DNA from 4 places in the Bradyrhizobium roseum genome. Region 4 is predicted to be linked to each of the others. Evidence: predicted binding sites of a transcription regulator. Region 4 holds the regulator's gene; each other region holds the start of a gene.

Region 1 (5,283 bases), 950 kb from region 4:
CTCCGGCAGGTTCCTCCAATACTTCTTCGGCATCTCGTTGCGCATCGCCTTAACCTTCAGCCGGGCCGGGTTGAAGATCGAGGCGTAGTAGCTGCGCCAGGTTTCTTCCAGTCGGTCGGCGGTGGGCGCTTCCGACTTGGCGACACCCGGTGTGATCGAGACCGCATGGCCGTCCCAATGCGCGCAGAGATCCGGCGTCAGGATCGACCAGGGCATATCGGCGAACCGTCGCGCGAAGAACGGCGCGGCGAGTTCGACGATATGGTGCTCCGGTTCGAACCAGGCGACGTAGTGCGATTTGTGCTCGCGGCCGATTTCGCGGAAGCGGACGAAGGCGTGCATCTTGTGCTCGTCGCGGCGCACGGCCTTTGCCATTGCGGCAATCTCTGCGACATCGGGATCGGTCGCGATATCGAGCAAATCATGGTTGCTGCGCAGCCGCCACAGCAGCCGGTATAGCAGGGCGAACCGTTGCGGATTTCGATGCAGGATCGCTATCTTCGCTAGTTCAACGAATCTGGACGATACATTGAAGGTGCCATGGGGCGGCTCGAGCGGCAGCGCCGTCGGCGCAAACAGTTCGGGCGCATTGCCGGCGATGGTCCAGCTTACGTCTGAGGGTTTTACGTCGTTCAGCGCCAGCGCGCGTGCCGCCTTTCGCCAGCCGTGGAAATCTGTTTCGTGGTCGAGGGGGATGATGTGCATCTAATTACTTTCCGCATACCCCGCTGTCATTGCGAGAGCGACGAAGCAATCCATGCCTCCGCGTATACCGCGCGATGGATTGCTTCGCTGCGCTCGCAATGACGGCTGTGATACTCAAAACCCAAATCCCAATTGCGTTGCTTTCGGCTTGAATCTTTCCGCCAAACCAGCACCATCGAGCAGATGCAGCGACGGCCGGTGGTCGCTGAGCACGATGAATGGCAGCGCCTTCTTTTGCGGAATATGCAGCCGCGCCAGATCGGCGACCCGGATCGAGGTCAGGCGGCGCGTGGCGATGATGCGGTCGACCGCCTTGGTGCCGAACCCCGGCACCCGCAACAGATCTTCGCGACTGGCGGTGGCGACATCGAGCGGAAAGCGGTCGCGGTGGCGCAGCGCCCAGGCCAGCTTGGGGTCGATGTCGAGCGACAGCATGCCTTTGGTCTCATCCACGATCTCGTCGGCGTCGAAACCGTAAAACCGCATCAGCCAGTCGGCCTGGTAGAGCCGGTGCTCGCGAATGAGCGGCGGCGAAACCAGCGGCAGCGCGCGGCTGGCATCGGGGATCGGGCTGAAGGCCGAATAATACACGCGCTTGAGCCGGTAGGAGCCGTAGAGATTGGCGCTGGTGTCGAGGATGGTCTTGTCGCTGGCCGCATCCGCGCCGATGATCATCTGTGTGCTCTGGCCGGCAGGCGCGAACCGCGGCGGCTTTGTCTTCGTCGCGGTCCTGACGTTCTCTTTGGTTTCGTCGAGCTTCAGGCGCAGACGGCCCATGGTGCGGCGGATCGCGCGCACGTCCTTTTCCGGCGCGAATTTGGCCAGGCTGTTTTCTTCCGGCATTTCGATGTTGATGGAAAGTCGGTCGGCATATTTACCGGCTTCCGCGATCAGCGCGTCGTCGGCCTCAGGGATGGTCTTGAGGTGGATGTAGCCGCGGAAGCGATGCTCCTCGCGCAATTTTCGTGCGACGCTTACCACCTGCTCCATGGTGTAATCGGCGCTGCGGATGATGCCGGAGGAGAGAAACAATCCCTCGATGTAGTTGCGGCGATAGAAGTCGATCGTCAGCTGCACCACCTCGTCGACCGTGAAGCGCGCGCGCGGTACGTTCGAGGACGTACGGTTGACGCAATATAAGCAATCGTAATTGCAGGCGTTGGTGAGCAGCACTTTCAGCAGCGAGATGCAGCGGCCATCCGGCGCGTAGGAATGGCAGATGCCCATGCCCGGCGCGGTCGAGCCGAGGCCCTTGCCGTCGCTGGAATCCCGCTTCTCGGTGCCCGAGGAGGCGCAGGAAGCGTCGTATTTCGCGGCATCCGCCAGGATCTCCAGCTTGCGTTGCACATCCATTATTGAATCCCTTTGATTCCATTCACGAATCGACCAGCCGTCGATCTCGATTGACTCTGCCGGGCCGGTTAGCTTTATATTAGAACATATCATGAACAAATGAGCCAGCCGCGGGTTCATTCGGGAAGAAGCGGTAACGGCAAAATTTTCTGAAGGAGCGGGGCATGAGCACCGCACGCACACGCACGCTTGCGAATTTGCGCGGGCGCATCGAACGGATCGGTACACATGGCGAGACGGGCGACCTCAACAAGGTCGCGCTGGGCCATGCGGCCGCGGATTCCGTGCTGCAGGGTGGGCTCGCGGTCGCCGCGGTGCATGAAGTGTTCGCCGAGGGCCATCAGAGCGCGACGGCCACGGGTTTTATTGCGGGACTGGCGGGAAGGGTGTCGCCGCGCCGGCCGCTGGTCTGGGTGCGGCAGGATTTTTCGGAAATCGAATCCGGTGCGCTGTCGATGCAGGGGCTATGCGAACTCGGCCTCGATCCGCGGCTGCTGGTGACCGTGCGCGCGCCCGACACCGACGCCGCGTTGCGCACCGCCGCCGACGCGCTGGCCTGCGATGCGCTCGGCGCGGTCGTACTGGAGGTCTGGGGCGTGGCGCGTCAGCTTGATCTCGTCGCCAGCCGAAAACTCACGCTGGTCGCGGCCGCCTCCGGCGTCACCGCGCTGCTGTTGCGGATGGCAGCAGAGCCGCGGCCCTCGACCGCGGAAACCAGATGGATCGTGCGCGCGGCGCATTCGCCGCCGTCGGCGCCATGGACCGCCTGGGGCGCGCCGGTGTTCGACGCGCAACTGGTTCGTCACCGTCATGGCCCGGTCGGCCGCTGGATCATGGAATGGAATTGCGATGAGTGCCTCTTCAGCGAACCGGCGGCGCATCCTCAGCCTCTGGCTGCCACGCCTGCCCATCGACCGCATCAAGCGCAAGCTTTCGGCCACCAGCGACGCGCTGGATAAAGCTCCCTCCGTGGTCGTCGCTAAACAGCACAACGCCATTGTGATCCATGCCCTCGACGATCTCGCCGTGCATGCCGGCCTCTCGATCGGCCTGCCGCTCGCCAATGCCCGCGCCATCTGTCCCGAACTCACGGTGTTCGACGCCGATGAAGCCGCCGACCGCAAGACGCTGGATGACATCGCCGACTGGTGCGACCGCTTTACCCCGCTGGTGGCGCTCGATCCGCCGTATGGGCTCTATCTCGACATCACCGGCTGTGCCCATCTGTTCGGCGGCGAACGCGCGCTGCTGCAGATCGTCTGCGGCGCGCTCAGCCGCCGCGGCTTTGCCGTCAGTGCTGCGATCGCGAGCACCTCAGTCTGCGCCCGCACGCTGACACGACAGGCTTCCGGAAAGATCATTGCAGAAGGCGAGGAGGCCGCGGCTGTTGCGCCGCTGCCGGTCTCCGCGCTCGGCGCAGGCGAGGCCATCACCATCGGCCTGCGCCGTGCGGGATTGAAGACCATCGGCGATGTTGCCACACGCGCGCCGCACGAAATCACGGCCCGGTTCGGCGCCCATTTCACGGCGCTATTGGCGCAGGCACTGGGCGAGGGCGATGCGCCGATCAGCCCGCGAAAGCCGCTGCCGGATTACATCGTCGAAAAGCGCTTTCCCGAGCCTGTCGCCACCGACACCGTGATCGCGCTGAACCTGTCCGCGCTCGCCGCCATGCTGGTCGCGGCGATGGACAAACAGGGCAAGGGCGCGCGGCGGCTGGACGCCAGCTTCTTCCGCACCGACGGTGCGGTGCGCACGATCTCGGTCGAGACCGGCCGTCCGGTGACAAAGCCGGAGGTGATCGACCGCCTGTTCCGCGAGCGGCTCGATGCGCTCAACGATCCGCTCGACCCAGGCTTCGGTTTCGATTTGATCAGGCTTTCTGCCGGCCGCACCGAGATCGTGGTGCAGCAGCAGCGCGACCTCGACGCCAACGTGCACGACAATGACGAGCTTTCCGCGCTGATCGACCGCATCGCCGCGCGGATCGGCGGCAAGCGCGTCGTCGTGCATCTGCCGCAGGAGACCCACATCCCCGAACGCGCGGTGATGGCCGTCGCCGCCCAGCATCATCTGGCGATCGCCGTGCAGGCGGCGTGGCCGGAGCGCATCGAGAGCGAGCCGCCGCTGCGGCCGTTGCGGCTGTTCGATCGGCCGGAACCGATCAACGTGCCGTTTGCCACCGTGCCAGACGGTCCGCCGCATCAGTTCACCTGGCGCCGCGTGACGCATGCGGTGGTGCGGGTGGAGGGGCCCGAACGCGTCGCGATGGAATGGTGGAAGCAGAACGGCGACGCCCCGACGCGGGACTATTTCCGGATCGAGGACGAGGCTGGATTGCGTTTCTGGATCTTTCGCGATGGGCTCTATGAACAGGCGGATGGGCAGGGCGAGCCCGCGCCGGTCCGCTGGTTCGTGCACGGACTGTTCGCATGAACGGCCCCGCGAACATTCCCTTCTATGCCGAAATCGGCATCACCAGCAATTTCTCCTTCCTGCGCGGCGGCTCCGATCCGCGCGCCTATGTCCATCAGGCCAACGAACTCGGCATTCCCGCGATCGGCATCGCCGACCATAACACGCTGGCCGGCGTGGTCCGCGCCTGGAAGGAACTGGACAACCCTGAGGTCACCAACAAACCCAAATTTTTGGTCGGCGCACGCATCGTCTTCATCGACGGCACGCCCGATATTCTGGTCTATCCGCGCGACCGCGCAGCCTACGGCCGGCTCTGCCAGTTGCTGACTCGCGGCAAGCGCGGCGACGGCATCACGCGGATCGAGAAGGGCGATTGCCATCTGCGCTTCGACGATCTGATGGATTTTGCCGAGGGGCAGCTTGTGGTGGTGGTGCTGCCGCATCGTTTCGATGCGGCGAGCGCACAGAAAATTCTGCTACGCCTGAAGGACAGTGGCGCCGATAACGTCTGGCTTGCCGCGAGCCTGCTCTATCGCGGCGACGACAAGCGCCGGCTGGCGCGGCTGCATCGTCTGGCGGTTGCCGTCAAAGTGCCGCTGCTGGCGACCAACGAGGTGCTGTATCACCATCCCGCCCGCCGCCGGTTGCAGGACGTGCTGACCTGCATCCGCGAGAAGACCACCATCGACGCCGTCGGCCGGCGGCTGGAGGCCAATGCCGAGCGTTACCTGAAGCCGCCGCGAGAAATGGCGCGGCTGTTCCGCGACCTGCCCGAGGCGATCGCGGAAACCATGCGCTTTGCGGGAC
Region 2 (5,283 bases), 1.7 Mb from region 4:
AGGCGCATCTGGCGCCCTATCTCCCCGGCCATCCCGCAACGGACGGCAGCGTGGTGGTCGGGCCGGTGTCGGCGGCGCCGTTCGGTTCGGCCTCGATCCTGACTATCTCCTACATCTACATCCTGATGATGTCCGGCGAAGGTCTGACGCGCGCCACCGAAGTGGCGATCCTCAACGCCAACTATATCGCGAGCCGGCTCGATCCGTATTTTCCGGTGCTCTACAAAAATGCAAAAGGCCGCGTGGCGCATGAGTGCATCGTCGATCCGCGGCCGCTGAAGGCGAGCAGTGGTGTTACGGTCGACGATATCGCCAAACGGCTGATCGATTACGGCTTTCACGCGCCGACCATGAGCTTTCCGGTCGCGGGCACGCTGATGATCGAGCCGACCGAATCGGAATCGAAAGCAGAGATCGATCGCTTCTGCGACGCGATGATCGCGATCCGCAGCGAGATCACCGAGATCGAGATCGGCCGCTGGAAGGTCGAATCCTCGCCGCTGCGCCACGCCCCGCACACCGTGCACGATATCGTCGACGACGCCTGGGACCGGCCCTACAGCCGCGCCACCGGCTGTTTTCCGGCCAGCACCTCGCGCACGGACAAATACTGGTCTCCCGTGGGGCGCGTCGACAACGTCTATGGCGACCGCAACCTCGTCTGCTCGTGCCCGCCGGTGGAGGATTACGCGCAGGCCGCGGAGTGATTTTGTAGAATGGGTTGAGCGCCAGCGAAACCCATCAATCACACGCACCGAAAGATGATGGGTTTCGCGGAGAGCTCAACCCATCCTACCGATCGCGCCGCTACGGCGCGATCAACGCTTGATTCCACCGCCATAGATTTTCGTTGGTCAGGTGCGTGCCGCCCCACCACCGGTCAATCGGATTGTGGCGCGAAAAATCTTCCTTGTGGGCGACGATCGCCTTGCCGAATTCGGTGAGCGATATCCGGCTTTCCTTGTATCGCGGCAAGCGCACCGGATCGTCATGCATATCCAGCGTGAACGGCCACTCCGCGAGGCCCGAAACAGCGGGCGTGGGGGCGAGTGCAAGCCTTTCCAGCAGCGCTCCCGCCTTCCAATAGCCGAAAACGCGGCGCTGAAAGCGCTCGCGATGATGAGGGAACACATCGAACGGATGTTCGTATCCGGCCGCAATCAGTTCGAGCATCCGCATTTCCGAAGCACCGAGCCCGGTGGTGCGCCCCGGTAGTTCTTCGAGCATTTCCAGAACGCATCTCCGAAGCTGCGGCAGGATGCTCAGATCCTTGACCAGTAGATCGAACCATGCATGTGGCGTCGGCGCCCGAAACGCCTGCCATGCAAGACTTGCGATCTCGAAATGATGGTCATCGATAGCGACAGCTGGAAAATTCATTTTGGCAAGACGCGCAGGCTCGATCTCGCCGAGACGGGAATCCACATGTCGCAGCGTTAGTTCCAAACCGTTCGCGCGCGGGCGGAGATGATCGAGCAACCAGATCGTCTGCAGCTGTGTGTTCGGCATCGAGTCGACCCATAATTCGACCGTCTCAAAGCGCGCACAAAATTCGACAAAGCCCAGATCACGGTTTCCAGGCTTCTTGAACCAATCGCCAGTGAAATGGTCGAGCCAATGAGAACTGTCAGGCCATGCCGATCGTGGCGACAGAAACAGATCGAGTTCGTCCTGCGGCTTCAATTCCCCCCAGACGAACCCCAGGCCAAACGGAACCACGCGATCAGCAAGTCCCGTCCCCATCAGGGCTCCGGCGCTGCCATCATCGAACGTTACGATCAGACGCTTCATGGGTCGATCACCTGTGCACGCACAATCACACAAACAAAACGGGCGCTGAAGACGTCGGCAACTCAACGTCCGCAGCGCCCGTCTTTCACGTTTCGGGCCTTAACCCCCAAAACGATACCGTCTATTCGTCGTCCTTCGGCTCCTCGCCGTCGGCGTCGCGCTCGGCGGGGCCGGCCAGAATCTGCTCGGCGATCAGGCCGGAGTTCTGGCGGATCGCGACCTCGATCTTGGCGACCATGTCGGGATTGGCCTTGAGAAAGGCTTTTGAGTTCTCGCGGCCCTGGCCGAGCCGCTGGCTGTCATAGGAAAACCAGGCGCCGGATTTCTCGACGATGCCGGCCTTGACGCCGAGGTCGAGGATCTCGCCCATCTTGGAGACGCCCTCGCCATACATGATGTCGAACTCGACCTGCTTGAACGGCGGCGCCAGCTTGTTCTTCACCACCTTGACGCGGGTGGTGTTGCCGACCACTTCGTCGCGCTCCTTGATCGCGCCGATGCGGCGGATGTCGAGGCGGACCGAAGCGTAGAATTTCAGCGCGTTGCCGCCGGTGGTGGTTTCCGGCGAGCCGTACATCACCCCGATCTTCATGCGGATCTGGTTGATGAAGATCACCATGGTGTTGGACTTGTTGATCGAGGCGGTCAGCTTGCGCAGCGCCTGGCTCATCAGCCGCGCCTGCAGGCCGGGCAGCGCATCGCCCATCTCGCCCTCGAGTTCGGCCTTCGGCACCAGCGCCGCGACCGAATCGACCACCAGCACGTCGACCGCGCCGGAGCGCACCAGCGTGTCGCAGATTTCCAGCGCCTGCTCGCCGGTGTCCGGCTGCGAAATCAAGAGTTCGTCGATGTTGACGCCGAGCTTGCGCGCATAGACCGGGTCGAGCGCGTGTTCGGCGTCGATGAAGGCGCAGATGCCACCCTTCTTCTGCCCTTCCGCCACCGTGTGCAGCGCCAGCGTGGTCTTGCCGGAGGATTCCGGCCCGTAGATCTCGACCACCCGCCCCTTCGGCAGGCCGCCGACGCCGAGCGCGATGTCGAGCCCGAGCGAGCCTGACGAAATCGTCTCGACATCCATCGAGCGGTCGTTCTTGCCCAGCTTCATCACCGAGCCCTTGCCGAACTGGCGCTCGATCTGGGAGAGCGCCGCAGACAGCGCCTTGGTCTTATCCATGGAGGAACCTTCGACGATACGCAGGGCGGTGGCGGACATGGTTACGTGCTCCTTATGGCGGGGATTCGCGGGCGGTACAAACGGGGCGTTGGCGGGTTTCGGATTCGATGGCGTATGGCAGTTTGTACCACCTTTGTTCTATGTTCGCAATATGTTCTTTTCCCTCCAAGAGACTGCCGTCCGTTTGACCTGGCGCAACGAGGAGCCGCTGACCGACGATAAGGTATGAAATGACCGTGGTTCTACTGCCCGCGCCTCTCCCGGCCTGGTCCGCCGGGACGCATCGAAATTCGGCGCCAGCCATACGTTGGGGATGAAGATGGAACACCTTGAGATCGTCGCAAAGCAGCACGTCGCATTCATGAGGGCCGTGGAAACGGAAATGGCGAAGTTCGAGCGCCGGGAGATCGAGTTCCGCCGGAAAGATCGGGATGAGCGTGCGGCAGCGTTGCATGTGCCGCTGAGGGAAGCGCATCACTGAAGGAATTGAGGCTCCCTCGCGGATTGGACGCGGGGGAGCCTGCTTCAGGTCGCGCGTGCCACCGGTGGGCGTTGCGAAAATAATTCGGAACCAATCGCGCGTTGCGGCGTTTAAGCGCCATCACCGGCCAAGGCCCTTTCCCGGCGCCGGGACCCGAGACACCGGTCGTGCCCCGTCTGCACCGCCAGGGGACGTACCGATGCTCCGTGAAGCCATTGAATTGAAGCGTTATCTGCGGCTGGCGGAACGTTGGGCGACCCCCGAGGCGGGGCTGCTCGCCGCATCCATCATCTGGTGTGCCGGCCTGGGTTGCGGCCTCGCCTATGTGATCTTGATCACCATGCTATGAGGCGACACGCCCCCGCCGCCCCCCCGTCCGCGCCTGCCTCGCTTCCGGCGGCCGTGAGGCACGTCGAACGGTAATCCTCCGAAAAAAAGTGTCCGACCTACGCAAACATACGGAGGTGACCTTCGCCCTTGTCTGCGCATATTCAAGAAAATGGGCCGACATATCCTTTTCAAATGCCCGCGGCTGGGCACCCCTGTGCAGCATTGGCTGCCAAAAATTACGTCCCCGGACGAACCGAACTCCTATGCGCCGGTGGTCTGTCTGGCCTGCAGCCGGCTGCATTTCGTCCACAGGGAAACCGGCAAGCTGCTCGGCGAGACGTGAGGCCGCGCACGCCCCTCGTGCTCGCCTGTGCACAGCGCCGCTTGGACGTTTCCCCCTGGAACGGATTCCACTGCGGCGCGTAATCGCATTGGGAGCGGCTGTCAGTCATGCGTCGTGACGGGGAACGGGATCGTGCCGGGTAGGAAATATTTGACGGAACAGGCGGCCACCTGCCTGAAGTTTGCGATGGCAAGTGCGGATCCTGATGTCGCCGCGGGCTTTCTCGAAAAAGCCGCCGACCTTCAGGCCAGAAGCAGAAAGGCGCCGGATGCCAGCCCCCGGCCGCCTGACGTGGAGCCGGCGAAACGCTAGCTCCAGCGCTGCGGCCGCCGACGAGGCGGCCTCGGTGTTTTTCGGCCCCGGCCTGCCATGCACCGGCGGCGGAATCGATTACAATTTTAGGCGTGGTTGCGGCTTCGCCTGAACGGTCCTTCAAGACGCGTCCGCTATCGATGGCGCCATGCCCACACAGATTGCCCTCTCCGCAGAACCCATCCTGCCGATGCTTCAACAGCATGGCGCCGATCTCCTCAGATGGCTCGTGAGCCTCGGCCGCTCGGCGGAGCCCTCCCGGATGCCGCTGCCCGTTCGGCAGCCGGACGCGCCGTCGCGGCCGCATATTCCGCCGCGGCAGCCCTATCCCACCCGCCAGGAATAGACGCCCGGGCCCCCACCAGATTGGCGCATTGCGCTATCGCGGCCGGTATCGCACCCCGTCGCGATCGGCCGCCCCATGACCGAACGACCCCGCCGCATGGGGCTACGCGGCGAGGTCGCTGACGGCGGGAAAATCTGGAGGACCGCCCCGCCCTCACCAGCAGATACGTCGATCGCAAACTCCCGTTTCAGCGTGCGGATTCGTCTTCGCGCATGATCCGGAAAAGTGGCGGCGATCGTCCCATCGCATCCATGATCGGCGTTGAACCTTTTTCGGCGCAGCCAGACACAACCTTGCCTGGGACATTGCATCACTCGGGGATTAAGCCTGCGCCGCCAAGCGAAGATACTCCGCTTGCGCGGCGCCGTGCTTTTTCGGCGTTACTAAGCAAGCCGATATGGCCAGCCCCAGGCTGAAACCGCTCAGGTGGTTGAGCGTACCTTAGGGTACAGGCTTTTCAAAATTTCCGCCTCGTATGGAACTCGGCAGGGATCTTGCCGTCGCTC
Region 3 (5,283 bases), 3.5 Mb from region 4:
CTTCGCCTGGTGGGACCGCCACTGGAGCTTCCGAACTTCGGATACCGGATGCTGTGGCACGAAAGAGTTCATTCAGAGCCGGATCACATCTGGCTGCGAAGGCTCATCCTCAGCGCCGCCCGCTCGGAAGGCGATGCGACCGAATTGGCTGGTTCATCGCCCTCGTCCGAGTAAGGCTGGAGTGCAATTCGCAATCTGACCTGCCATCTCGGCGCCCGGGGCCGGCGCAATGATGAACCCGACCGAAGCTGGCGATCCCGGCATGACTCGAACATGCGACCTACGGTTTAGGAAACCGTCGCTCTATCCGGCTGAGCTACGGGACCGGATTGTGCGGCTTTATACGGCATGTGGCAGCCTATTTCCAGTAGCTCGCACGATCGAGCAGGGCATCAACCCACCCTCTGCTGCTTGCCGCGACTGAACGTCCTGAAGCGGAGCCCTCTCCACTCCCGGAAGCGGCTCGGCCCGTACGTGCGCGCCCCATTGCACCTTCTGGTGAGGGGTTGCTGTGTCCTTGACCTGCTAAGGCTGCGGATTCCTGCAAAGGTCACGTGATCATAGGCGCCGCCTTGCTTGTCGACGAAATCGCTCATGACCGGCCGCTATATCCAGAACGCTGAAGCAACGATCGACGATCCGATGAAGACGAATATGCCGATGATCCACCACGCGTCACCGATTCCCGTCATCCGCTGCCGCTTGTGGTTCGGGCGAATCTCGTGAGATGCCGCCAGTCGAACCTGGGCCGCCGTGTTGGGAGATCCCCCCGCTTCATCGTCAGTTCCAAGCGGCGCCGCCGCAGGATCGGTCGCGTCGACCTTGCCGTGGCCCTGATCGATGGCCATGCGGAGCTGCTCGGTGGTTTCGATGGGATTGCTGGTATCAACCTCTGCGCCGGGAAGCGGGGACGAACTGGAGGCCTGCTGGCTTGACTGTCTCATGCGCATTCAACGGGCGCGCGACGATAAGGTTGCCAGTACCCGGAATCAGATCGGTATTGCGGCCATCCTTCGAGACGGCCGCTTCGCCGCCTCGTCAGGATGAGGTCTGGCGTGTCGCCACACAACGACCTCATGCTGAGAAGCGAGCGACGCGAGCGCCTCGAAGCATGGGCGCAAGCCACTCACATATCCAGATAGGCGTTGCCAGCTGCGCGCCCTGGGCGACGGCAGCCGACACTATTTGCGATCGACCAACTGCTCTTTCAGATCGTCGATAAAGTGCTGGGCGCCCTCTTGCGTGAGCAACTCGCCGGATTTGTCGGGCACGTCCGCCTTCTGGCAGAGCGTCTTGAGTTCGTCGCGCTGGGCTTCCGTCATCATCGGTTCTTCGGGCATGGCTATGCTACCTTCGCTTTCTCGCGCATGTCGTCGATCATCTTCGACGCCGCCGCCTTCGTGAGGTTGTCGTCATACGCCTCGGGCGTTCCCGCCTGCTCGCACAGCGTCTTCAGATAAGACGCCTGGGCGCCGGTCATCGGGTCATCGCCCGAGACCCACTCGTCGGGATCTTTCTTGGTATTGTCGGTCGGTTCCGTCTTCGGATGGCTCATGGTGACGCTCCTTCTCGAAGCGGCAACGCACGCGTTCTTCGAACGTTCCTCAGATGCGGTCGATGCTCGAACGCAAAAGAAAAAGGAGCCGTCCACCGACAGCCCCTTTTGCCATGTCGGCCTCTGCGTCGCGCCGCTACGCCTTGATATTATTCTCCCGCACCACCTGGCCCCAGATGCTGACCTGCTTGGCGAAGAACGTCGAAAAATCCTTGGCGTCGGCGAGCAGCAGCGTCATCTGCTGCGTCTCCTTCAGGCTGGCCGCGACCGACGGCTCGCTCAAAATCTCCTTCACCGATTTCGCCATGCCGGCGATGACGTCGGCCGGCGTGTCCTTGGGCGCGAAGATGCCCCACCAGGCCAGCGTCTCGAAATCGGGATAGCCGGCCTCGATCGCGGTCTGCGTGTCCTTGAGCGCGGCCAACCGCTCGCGGCCCATCTGCAGGATCGGGCGCAGCCGGTCGGTGCCGAGCTGCGCGGTGATCAGCGCCGCCGATCCGATGATCAGGTCGACATGGCCGCCGAGCACGTCGTTCATCGCCGGGCCGCCGCCGCGATACGGCACATGCGTGATCTCGACGCCGGCCTTCTTGCCGAGCACGGTCATCGCCAGATGGCCGAGCGTGCCGATGCCGACCGAGGCGTATTTCACCGCGCCGGGCTTTTCCTTGCAGGCCGCGATGACGTCGGCAATCGTCTTGTACGGCCGTTCGCCGTTCGCCGCGACCACATAAGGCGCGGTGCCGACCAGGAACACCGGCACCAGATCCTTGTCGACATCGAGGCCCGGCTTTTCCAGGATCGCGGGGATCACCGCATGCGAATCGAAGGTGACCAGGAAGGTCGCGCCATCGGGCGCGCTCTTGGCGACCTGCACGGCGCCGAGCGAGCCGGCCGCGCCGGACTTGTTTTCCACCAGCACGGTGCGGCCGAGCCTGGTCTGCAGATGAGACTGCAGCAGCCGCGCCAGCGCGTCGGTGGAACCGCCCGGCGGGAACGGCACCACCAGCGTCATGTTCTTGGCCTGCTGCGCCAGCGCCGGCGTCACCGCGAACGCGGCGGACGCCGCCAGCAAGGTACGTCTGGAAATCTTCACCGAGTTTCTCCTCCTGAATATGACTGCGACTTTGTTTTTATTTTTCGCAGACTTGACCAGATCCCGATACCAGCGCGCGATGAATTTTCTCTGAATCGTCATCCCGCTCGTTTGGTACTAAAGCATGATCCCTGCGCAAACGCGTTCCGCGTTTGCCGCGAGGGACAACCGATACCCGCTTTTCCCGATCATGCTTTAGCCAAAGCCGGACCCGGCCTTTTTGTATTCGGGCCGCGGCGGGCTGAAGATGTCAAGCACGCGCGCCCCGTCCGGTCCAGCCCGCATCGTGTGCGGCACGTTGCCCGGCGTGCGCCAGAAGTCGCCCTTCTTGACCGCGATCTCCTCGCCGCCCTGAACGCGGATCGCCGAGCCGTCGAGCAGCACGCCCCATTGTTCCTCGGGGTGGTGGTGCAGCGTGCCCTGCGCATGCGGCGCCAGCGTCACCACCGACAGCATCGCCTGCTCGCCGGAGAAGATGCGGGTCGTGACCCCGGACGTCAGTTCGCGAAACAGCCCGTCGGCCTCGTTGTCGAGATTGTGAAATTCATCCTTCTGACTCATCGTTCCTCCTTCAGGCGCCTTCGCGCGTCGATCAAGGCTCATCCGTCAGGACTTGCCGTAGCTGCCCTGGTAGCGGCCTTCGCGGATCGAGATGATGGTCTGCTCCTCGCGCGCGATCTGGGCGCGCACGGCGTCCAGCAGGCTCGCCGCCGTCGCAGCGGGAAACGACACCACGCCGTCCTCGTCGCCGACCACGATGTCGCCGGGCGAGATCACCGAGCCGCCGATCGATACCGGCACGTTGATTTCGCCGGGACCGCTCTTGTAGGGACCGCGGTGGATCGCGCTGCGGGCAAAGCAGGGAAAGTCGGACTCCGCAAAGGCCGCGACGTCGCGGATGGCGCCGTCGATCACATAGCCGGCGGCGCCGCGATATTCGGCGATGGTCTTCATGATCTCGCCGACCAGCGCCCGCGTCTCGTCGCCGCCGCCGTCGACCACGATCACGTCGCCGGGCCCGACCAATTCGAGCGCTTTATGAATCGCCAGATTGTCGCCCGGCCGGGTACGCACGGTGAAGGCGACCCCCACCAGCTTGCTGCCGCGATGGAACGGCCGCAGGCCGACCGCGCCCGGCAGCCGCGCCAGGTTGTCAGAGATCACCGAGGTGGGCAGGCCCCGGAATGCCTCGATCAGGTCGGGCGCGGGCTTCGGCACGCTGGTCATGGCCGTGGTGATGTTCATTAGGACGGTTCTCCCTGCGGCAGCGGCATGCCCGGCACACCGCTCGATTTGCCGCCACATGATGGCTTCGGTCGGCGCAGAACCATTAGCATTCCGCTTGAGCAGGTATAATGGATTTGGAAGGGTCGAGGCGAGCGGGTGCCGGGTTCTGACGGTGAAGTTCGGTGCAATGGCGGTCGCTCTGAAATCTTCACCCCGGCCACACTCGTTAATGCGCCCTTAACCACGTCGGTCCGAGGCTGGCGTCGAAGATTCGCCCCCGCCGGTTACCGCACCATGCAGTTCCAGAGCCTCTTGCCCTCCCCGGCCCTTTCGATCGTCGAGTTTTCCGACATCGATGCTTTCCGGCCGGTCGAGTTCGCTGCCGATGCGCGCAGCGTGCCGCTGGATCTGACGAATTTCCATACCGCGCGTGCCGTGGTGCAGCTGCCGTTCTGCCAGATCACCTTGCTGACCTCGTTTCCACGGATCGTCGACGTCAGCTACCGCGCGGCGCACGGCCTCGTGATCTTCCAGCTCGAGGACAATTACGAGGTGTCCGTCAACGGCATGTCCGCCGAACGCCCGGCCTTCATCGGCATGCGCGGCAATGTGGATCTGCAGTTCGTCGAGCCCCGCAGCTCGCTGCACGCCATCATCACGCTGGGTGCCGGCCTGCAGGACCGGGAATGGTTCGATACGCCGGACGCGCTCTGCCCGTTCCTGCCGGACGCCGGCACGCTGGCGACCGTCAGGTCCGTGACCGCGGAGATCTTGCAGACAGCTTCCGCCAGACCCGATCTGTTGCAGGAGACCGGCCCGGCGCTGGCCCTTCAGGAACGACTATTGCTCGCCATCGACGACATGTTCCACCGCAGCCGGACGCCGAAGGCGGCGGGCCGGGCTGCCAGCCGGAGCTATTGCCGGGTCGTTCGCATGATCGACGACTATGTCGCCTTCCATGCGGCTTCCGCGATCTACAGCGCCGAACTGGCCGAACAATGCGGCGTGTCGGTCAGAACGCTGGGAACCGCGGTGGCGGCCGTTCGGGGCATGAGCCTGCATCGCTATCTGCGTCTCAAGCAGCTCTGGTCGGCGCGCGCCCAACTCGTCAAAGGATCGGACACCATCACCGTATCGTCGTGCGCGCGCGCGAACGGCTTCCATCACATGGGCGAATTCGCGCGACTCTATCGCGCCAGATTCGGCGAAACGGCCTCGCGTACCTTGGCACGCGCACGCGCCTTCTGACTGAATCTTGCCACAATGCGGCGCGCTTATCCGCCTGCGCTGCGTTGGCAGGTCAAGAATCACTGTAAGATGCCGTGCGCGGCGAATCTTACCGTTGAATTTATTCGATAAATTTCAACGACATGACGCTGTGTTCCATCGGTCACATGGTCAGGGT
Region 4 (5,283 bases):
GGATCAGCCACGGCGTGCTGGCGCGGCCGATGTTTTCGGTGGCGCTGACCGGCTTTGTCGAGACCCGAGATATCCGCGAGCGCACCGACCGCTTCGTGCTTCGCGTCGTCACCATGGAAAGCGCGCGCGGCACGACAAAGCTCGAACGCGTTCGGCTGTCGGTGAAGAAGGGGACGGCGCCGGCGGTCGGCAGCTTTGTCGAGCTGAAGGCGCGGCTGCTGCCGCCGCTCACTCCGGTGCGGCCGGGCAGCTACGATTTCAGCCGCGACATGTTCTTCGCCGGCATCGGCGCCTCCGGCTTCGTGATGGGCGCGATCAAGGCAAAGGCGCCGCCGGAGGGCGGCGGATGGCGCCTGGGCTATTCGGCTGTGATGCAGGGCCTGCGCGATGCGATCGACACGCGGATCGGCACCACGCTGGAGGGCGACAAGCGCGCCATTGCCACCGCATTGCTGACCGGGCGGCGCGACGCCATCTCGCCGCCGGTGAACGATGCGATGTTCGTCTCCGGCCTTGGCCATGTGCTGTCGATCTCGGGCTATCACATGGCAGTCGTCGCCGGCGTCGTGTTCTTCGCGGTGCGCGCGGTGCTGGCGCTGTTTCCCGCGCTGACTGCCGGCTACGCCATCAAGAAATGGTCGGCGGTGGCAGCGCTGGTTGCCGCGGCGTTCTATCTGCTGCTGTCGGGCGCGGAAGTCGCGACGCAGCGCTCGTTCTTCATGACGGCGGTGGTTCTGATAGCCGTCATGGTCGACCGCCGGGCGATCACGTTCCGCACGCTCGCGGTCGCGGCCCTGATCGTGCTGACGGCGGCGCCGGAAGCGCTGGTTCATCCGAGTTTTCAGATGTCGTTCGCCGCCACGCTGGGCCTGGTGGCGCTGGTGCAGATCGGCATGCCGCGCCTGTTCGCAACGGTGGATCATACCGCCACCGCCCGTGCGGCGCTGTGGGGCGGCCGCGAACTGACGATGCTGTTGCTGGCCTCGCTGGTGGCGGGGCTTGCGACCATGCCGTATGCGGCGTTTCACTTTCACCGGATTACGCCCTACGGCGTGCTGGCCAATCTCGCGGCGATGCCGGTGGTGTCGGCCGTCGTGATGCCGGCGGGCCTGCTCGGCCTCGCCGCGATGCCGTTCGGCTTCGATCGCCTGTTCTGGGCGATCATGGGCATCGGTATCGACTGGATGATCTTCGTGACGCAATGGGTCGCGGCCGTGCCCGGTGCGGTCGGCCGGGTGCCGGCGTTCGGCATCGGCCCGCTGATCGCGGCCAGTTTTGGCATCATCCTGCTCGGCCTGTTGCGCACGCCGCTGCGTTGGTCGGGCGCCGCGCTGGTGCTGGCGGCGGCGCTGTGGGCGGCGCGGACGCCGCAGCCGGATATCCTGATCTCCGCCGACGGCCGCCATGTCGGCGTGCGCGGCGGCGACGGCAGGCTGCATCTGATGCACGCCGTCAAAGGCTCGCGTGATTCGTTCCTGCTCAAGCAATGGCTGGCGGCAGACGCCGATGGGCGCGCGGCGGCGGACGCGTCGTTGACCGAGGGCGTTTCCTGCGACGATCTCGGCTGCGTGATGCAATCGGCCGGCGGTGGCCTCGTCGCGCAGGCCTACAAGCCCGAGGCGCTGGCGGACGATTGCGAGCGCGCGGCGCTGATCGTGACGCTGCGTCCGGCACCCGCGTCATGTGCAGCGTCGGTCATCGATGCCGACCGGCTGCGGCGGCAGGGTGCGATGGCGCTGCGGCGGGGGCCGGAGGGTTTTGTCGTCGAGGCGGCGAGGCCGAGAGGCATCGACCGCCCGTGGTCGCCGGCCGCGGCCGATGAAGGAGAGGCAGACGCCAGCGTGCTGGCGCCTCGCATCGTGCCGCCGCGCGCGGTCGATGCCACCCCGGCGGAAGCCGATCTGCAGGCGGATGAATAGGACATCGCGTTTTCAAGCGAAGCGGAGGCCGGGTCGCGTCAAGAAAACGCGTCAAACAAAACTAATGCTCGTCGATCGCGGGCGCTGACGGATGAGCCGGTATTTCAAACGCGCCCAGATGATATTCCTCGGGCGCATCGGGGGACGAGGGCAGGCCGACCAGTGTGAACGACGCCTCCGGGAATTTCTGCCAGACCGCGAGATCGTCGGCCGTGACGGTGAGCCAGCCGTAGCGGAACATGTACCGCCCCGGCTCGGTCACTCGTCCAGCCTTCTGCCATGTAACCTTGTTGACCACCGATTGCCTCTCGGCGACGCGTAACCTGGAAAACATACCACGACGATCCACCGGCCGGAACCGGCGGATCGGAAGTGGGGTTAACGCGCGACGGTGGATTCGGTTCGGGGCGTTCCAGTCAGCTTCGCCGTGCGGTCGCTCCCGGTCACCGGCAATTGCAGAACGGTCGCGCGCTGGCCGCGGCAGAGTTGTGTCACCAACACGCGGCTTCCGTCCGGAAATTCGATCGCGTCATGGTGACGCTCGGCCACTTCGGTTTCGATCTGATTGAATTTCCCGACCCGCCAGTCGGAGGTTCGGGTCCAGATCCAGCGGCTGTCGTATCTGACCTCCTCGGCGAACGCGAGTTCAGTGCCCGGAAGCATGCAGACCGCGACCGCCGGTTCGCTTTCCGATGCAAAGCCGCGGGTCGATGTACCGCGGAAGGTAGTGGTGATCAGCGTCTCGCCGACCTGGGCAGGCCGGCTCGCGACGGCATGCAGGCTGTAGTCACACATCGGATGGCTCCCTCGATTGAGATAGCAGACCCGTGTCTGGAACGAGGCACCGGCCTCTATCAGAGTGGACTTGGCACCGAGACTTTTCCTGCTTCGGGGCATTTCTGCGGCCGGTGCACCGCGTGCTGATCACAAACGCGATACGCAGCCGCGCAGCAAAAACCCCGGCCGAAGGACCGGGGCTGGATTTGCGTCGCGGTGATGCCGGCGAACGGCAGCTCAGTATTTGCGGTACAGCCCGATCAGCTTGCCCTGGATCCGGACCCGATTGGGCGGCAGGATGCGGACCTCGTAGGCGGCATTCGCCGGCTCCAGCGCGATCGAGGCGCCGCGGCGGCGGAAACGCTTGAGCGTGGCTTCTTCCTCGTCGATCAGCGCGACCACGATATCGCCGGTGTCGGCATTCTCGTTGCGCTGGATCAGCGCCATGTCGCCGTCGAGAATGCCGGCATCGACCATGGAATCGCCTCGCACTTCGAGCGCATAGTGTTCGCCGGAGCCGAGCATGTCGGGCGGCACGCTGATGGTGTGGCTGCGGGTCTGCAGCGCCTCGATCGGCGTACCGGCGGCGATCCGGCCCATGACGGGCACCGCGACCGGACGCTCACCATCGTCTGCTGCAGCCGGCGCGCTGACCGTGCGCTTGCCGAGCGTGCCTTCGATGACGCTCGGCGTGAAGCCGCGGCGGCTGCCGGCGGCGGCGGCCAGTTCGGGCAGCTTGATGACTTCGATGGCGCGGGCGCGGTTGGGCAGGCGGCGGATGAAGCCACGCTCCTCCAGCGCCGTGATGAGGCGGTGGATGCCGGATTTCGAACGCAGGTCGAGCGCGTCTTTCATCTCGTCGAAGGAGGGCGGAACGCCGGCTTCCTTCAGCCGTTCATTGATGAAACGCAGAAGTTCATATTGTTTGCGCGTAAGCATCGCGAGCAATCCCCCGGGGTTGGCGTCGTCTTAGAGTTCCGAATCGTCATGTCCCTCGCAGAAGTCCCCAACCCCTGACAACAGACACTAGCAGTCGAAACAAATCATGAACGGACACTATATGTTCGATATGTGTTCCGCAACCACTTAATTTCTGGTGAACGCGTTCTGCCTCCGTCTCAAGATGCCGGCGGGGCGTCAGTCCGGCAACCGCAGGAATTCGCAACGCGAGCCCTTTACGGCAGCCGGCGCGAGCGGCGCACGTATCACAAGTGCCCGTGCCGCAGCGAGATTCCCCAACAGCGACGAATCCTGGTGGGTCACGGCTACCGCAACCGGCACACCGTCGGCGCGCTCCTCGAGCCATGCGCGCAAGTAGTCCTCGCGCTGGTCGTTGGCCGCCAGGTCGCGGCCCAGCACGGCGCGTTCGCGCACGTGATGGATGGTGTCGCGGCCCAACAGGGCGCGAATCAGCGGCACCAGAAACAGAAAGCCGCAGACATAGGAGGAGACCGGATTGCCGGGCAGGCCGATCACCCGCATCGCACCCAGCCGACCGTGCATCATCGGTTTGCCGGGGCGCATCGCGATGCGCCAGAACGCCATGTCGGTGCCTTCGGCCTCCAGCGAGCGTTTAACGAGGTCGTGGTCGCCGACGGAAGCGCCACCCATGGTGATCAGGATATCGGCTTCGAGCTCGCGCGCGCGGCGGATGCCTTCCGCGGTGGCGGCCAAGGTATCGGCGGCAATGCCGAGATCGGCGACCTCGGCACCCTCAGCGCGCGCCAGGGCCCGCAACGCATAGCCGTTGGAATACACGATCTGGCCGGGACCGGGGCTCGTTCCCGGCATCACCAGTTCATCGCCGGTGCCGAGCACGGCGACTTTTGGCCGGCGGCGCACCGCCAGCTCCGGATAGTTCATGCCGGCGGCGAGCGACAGATCGCGGTCGGTGAGGCGGCGTCCGCGCTTGAGCAGCACGTCGCCCTCGCGGAAATCGACGCCGGCGGCGCGGATATGCCGTCCCGGGACCGCTGCTTCGGTGATGGTGATGTGGTCGCCGTCGACGGCGGTGTCTTCCTGGATGATGACGGCGTCTGCGCCGTCGGGGATCACGCCGCCGGTGAAGATGCGTACCGCTTCGCCCTTGCCGACCTTGCGCTCGAACGGCCGCCCGGCGGCGACTTCGCCGATCACTTTCAGCCGCGCGCTGGTGTCGGCGGCATCCGACGCACGCACCGCGTAGCCGTCCATCGCCGACATTGCCTGCGGCGGTTGGGTTCGCCGTGCCGCGACGTCGCGCGCCAGCACACGGTGATAGGCGGCCTCGAGCGCGATCATTTCTTCAGGCAACGGTTCAGCGCCGGCAAGGATCGCAGCAAGCGCATCGGCGACAGGCATCAGGGCCACGGGCACAACTCCTAGACTTCGAGTGCGGTCAGGGCCTGCGCCACGTCATCCATCGACGTCACGTGGACGGCACGAAGGCCGCGCGCCCGCGCACCTTCGATATTGGCGGCCGAGTCGTCGAAGAACAATATCCGCGACGCCGGTACGCCGATCGCCTTTACCACGTGATCATAGGCCTCCGCGTCGGGTTTGCGCAAACCGATGCTGGACGACAGGAATATCTCGCGGAAATGGCCGA

What was found. The regulator LexA, encoded in region 4, represses DNA repair genes until DNA is damaged. The targets are predictions, from matches to a motif close to TGTTCNNNNTGTGTTCNG.
Region 1: the regulator LexA is predicted to act here: its motif matches at 2,139-2,156, upstream of QUH67_RS12020 (putative DNA modification/repair radical SAM protein).
Region 2: the regulator LexA is predicted to act here: its motif matches at 3,107-3,124, upstream of recA (recombinase RecA).
Region 3: the regulator LexA is predicted to act here: its motif matches at 1,588-1,605, upstream of QUH67_RS33170 (DUF3072 domain-containing protein).

Annotation. Positions count from the first base shown of each region.
Region 1 is NZ_CP129212.1:2,551,207-2,556,489, forward strand. Features, by position in the region: gene QUH67_RS12015 (UdgX family uracil-DNA binding protein) at 1-705, opposite strand, end outside; gene QUH67_RS12020 (putative DNA modification/repair radical SAM protein) at 820-2,058, opposite strand; gene QUH67_RS12025 (ImuA family protein) at 2,223-3,017, shown strand; gene QUH67_RS12030 (Y-family DNA polymerase) at 2,908-4,494, shown strand; gene QUH67_RS12035 (error-prone DNA polymerase) at 4,491-5,283, shown strand, end outside.
Region 2 is NZ_CP129212.1:5,207,337-5,212,619, forward strand. Features, by position in the region: gene gcvP (aminomethyl-transferring glycine dehydrogenase) at 1-707, shown strand, start outside; gene QUH67_RS24730 (DUF1835 domain-containing protein) at 808-1,791, opposite strand; gene recA (recombinase RecA) at 1,913-3,004, opposite strand; gene QUH67_RS24740 (hypothetical protein) at 3,646-3,795, shown strand.
Region 3 is NZ_CP129212.1:7,003,787-7,009,069, forward strand. Features, by position in the region: gene QUH67_RS33150 (LysR family transcriptional regulator) at 1-174, shown strand, start outside; tRNA gene QUH67_RS33155 (tRNA-Arg) at 250-326, opposite strand; gene QUH67_RS33160 (hypothetical protein) at 606-848, opposite strand; gene QUH67_RS33165 (DUF3072 domain-containing protein) at 1,182-1,340, opposite strand; gene QUH67_RS33170 (DUF3072 domain-containing protein) at 1,343-1,555, opposite strand; gene QUH67_RS33175 (Bug family tripartite tricarboxylate transporter substrate binding protein) at 1,692-2,651, opposite strand; gene QUH67_RS33180 (dimethylsulfonioproprionate lyase family protein) at 2,847-3,212, opposite strand; gene QUH67_RS33185 (RraA family protein) at 3,258-3,896, opposite strand; gene QUH67_RS33190 (AraC family transcriptional regulator) at 4,173-5,126, shown strand.
Region 4 is NZ_CP129212.1:3,500,459-3,505,741, forward strand. Features, by position in the region: gene QUH67_RS16770 (ComEC/Rec2 family competence protein) at 1-1,919, shown strand, start outside; gene QUH67_RS16775 (hypothetical protein) at 1,981-2,253, opposite strand; gene QUH67_RS16780 (hypothetical protein) at 2,298-2,714, opposite strand; gene lexA (transcriptional repressor LexA) at 2,934-3,635, opposite strand; gene QUH67_RS16790 (molybdopterin molybdotransferase MoeA) at 3,834-5,045, opposite strand; gene QUH67_RS16795 (HAD-IA family hydrolase) at 5,057-5,283, opposite strand, start outside.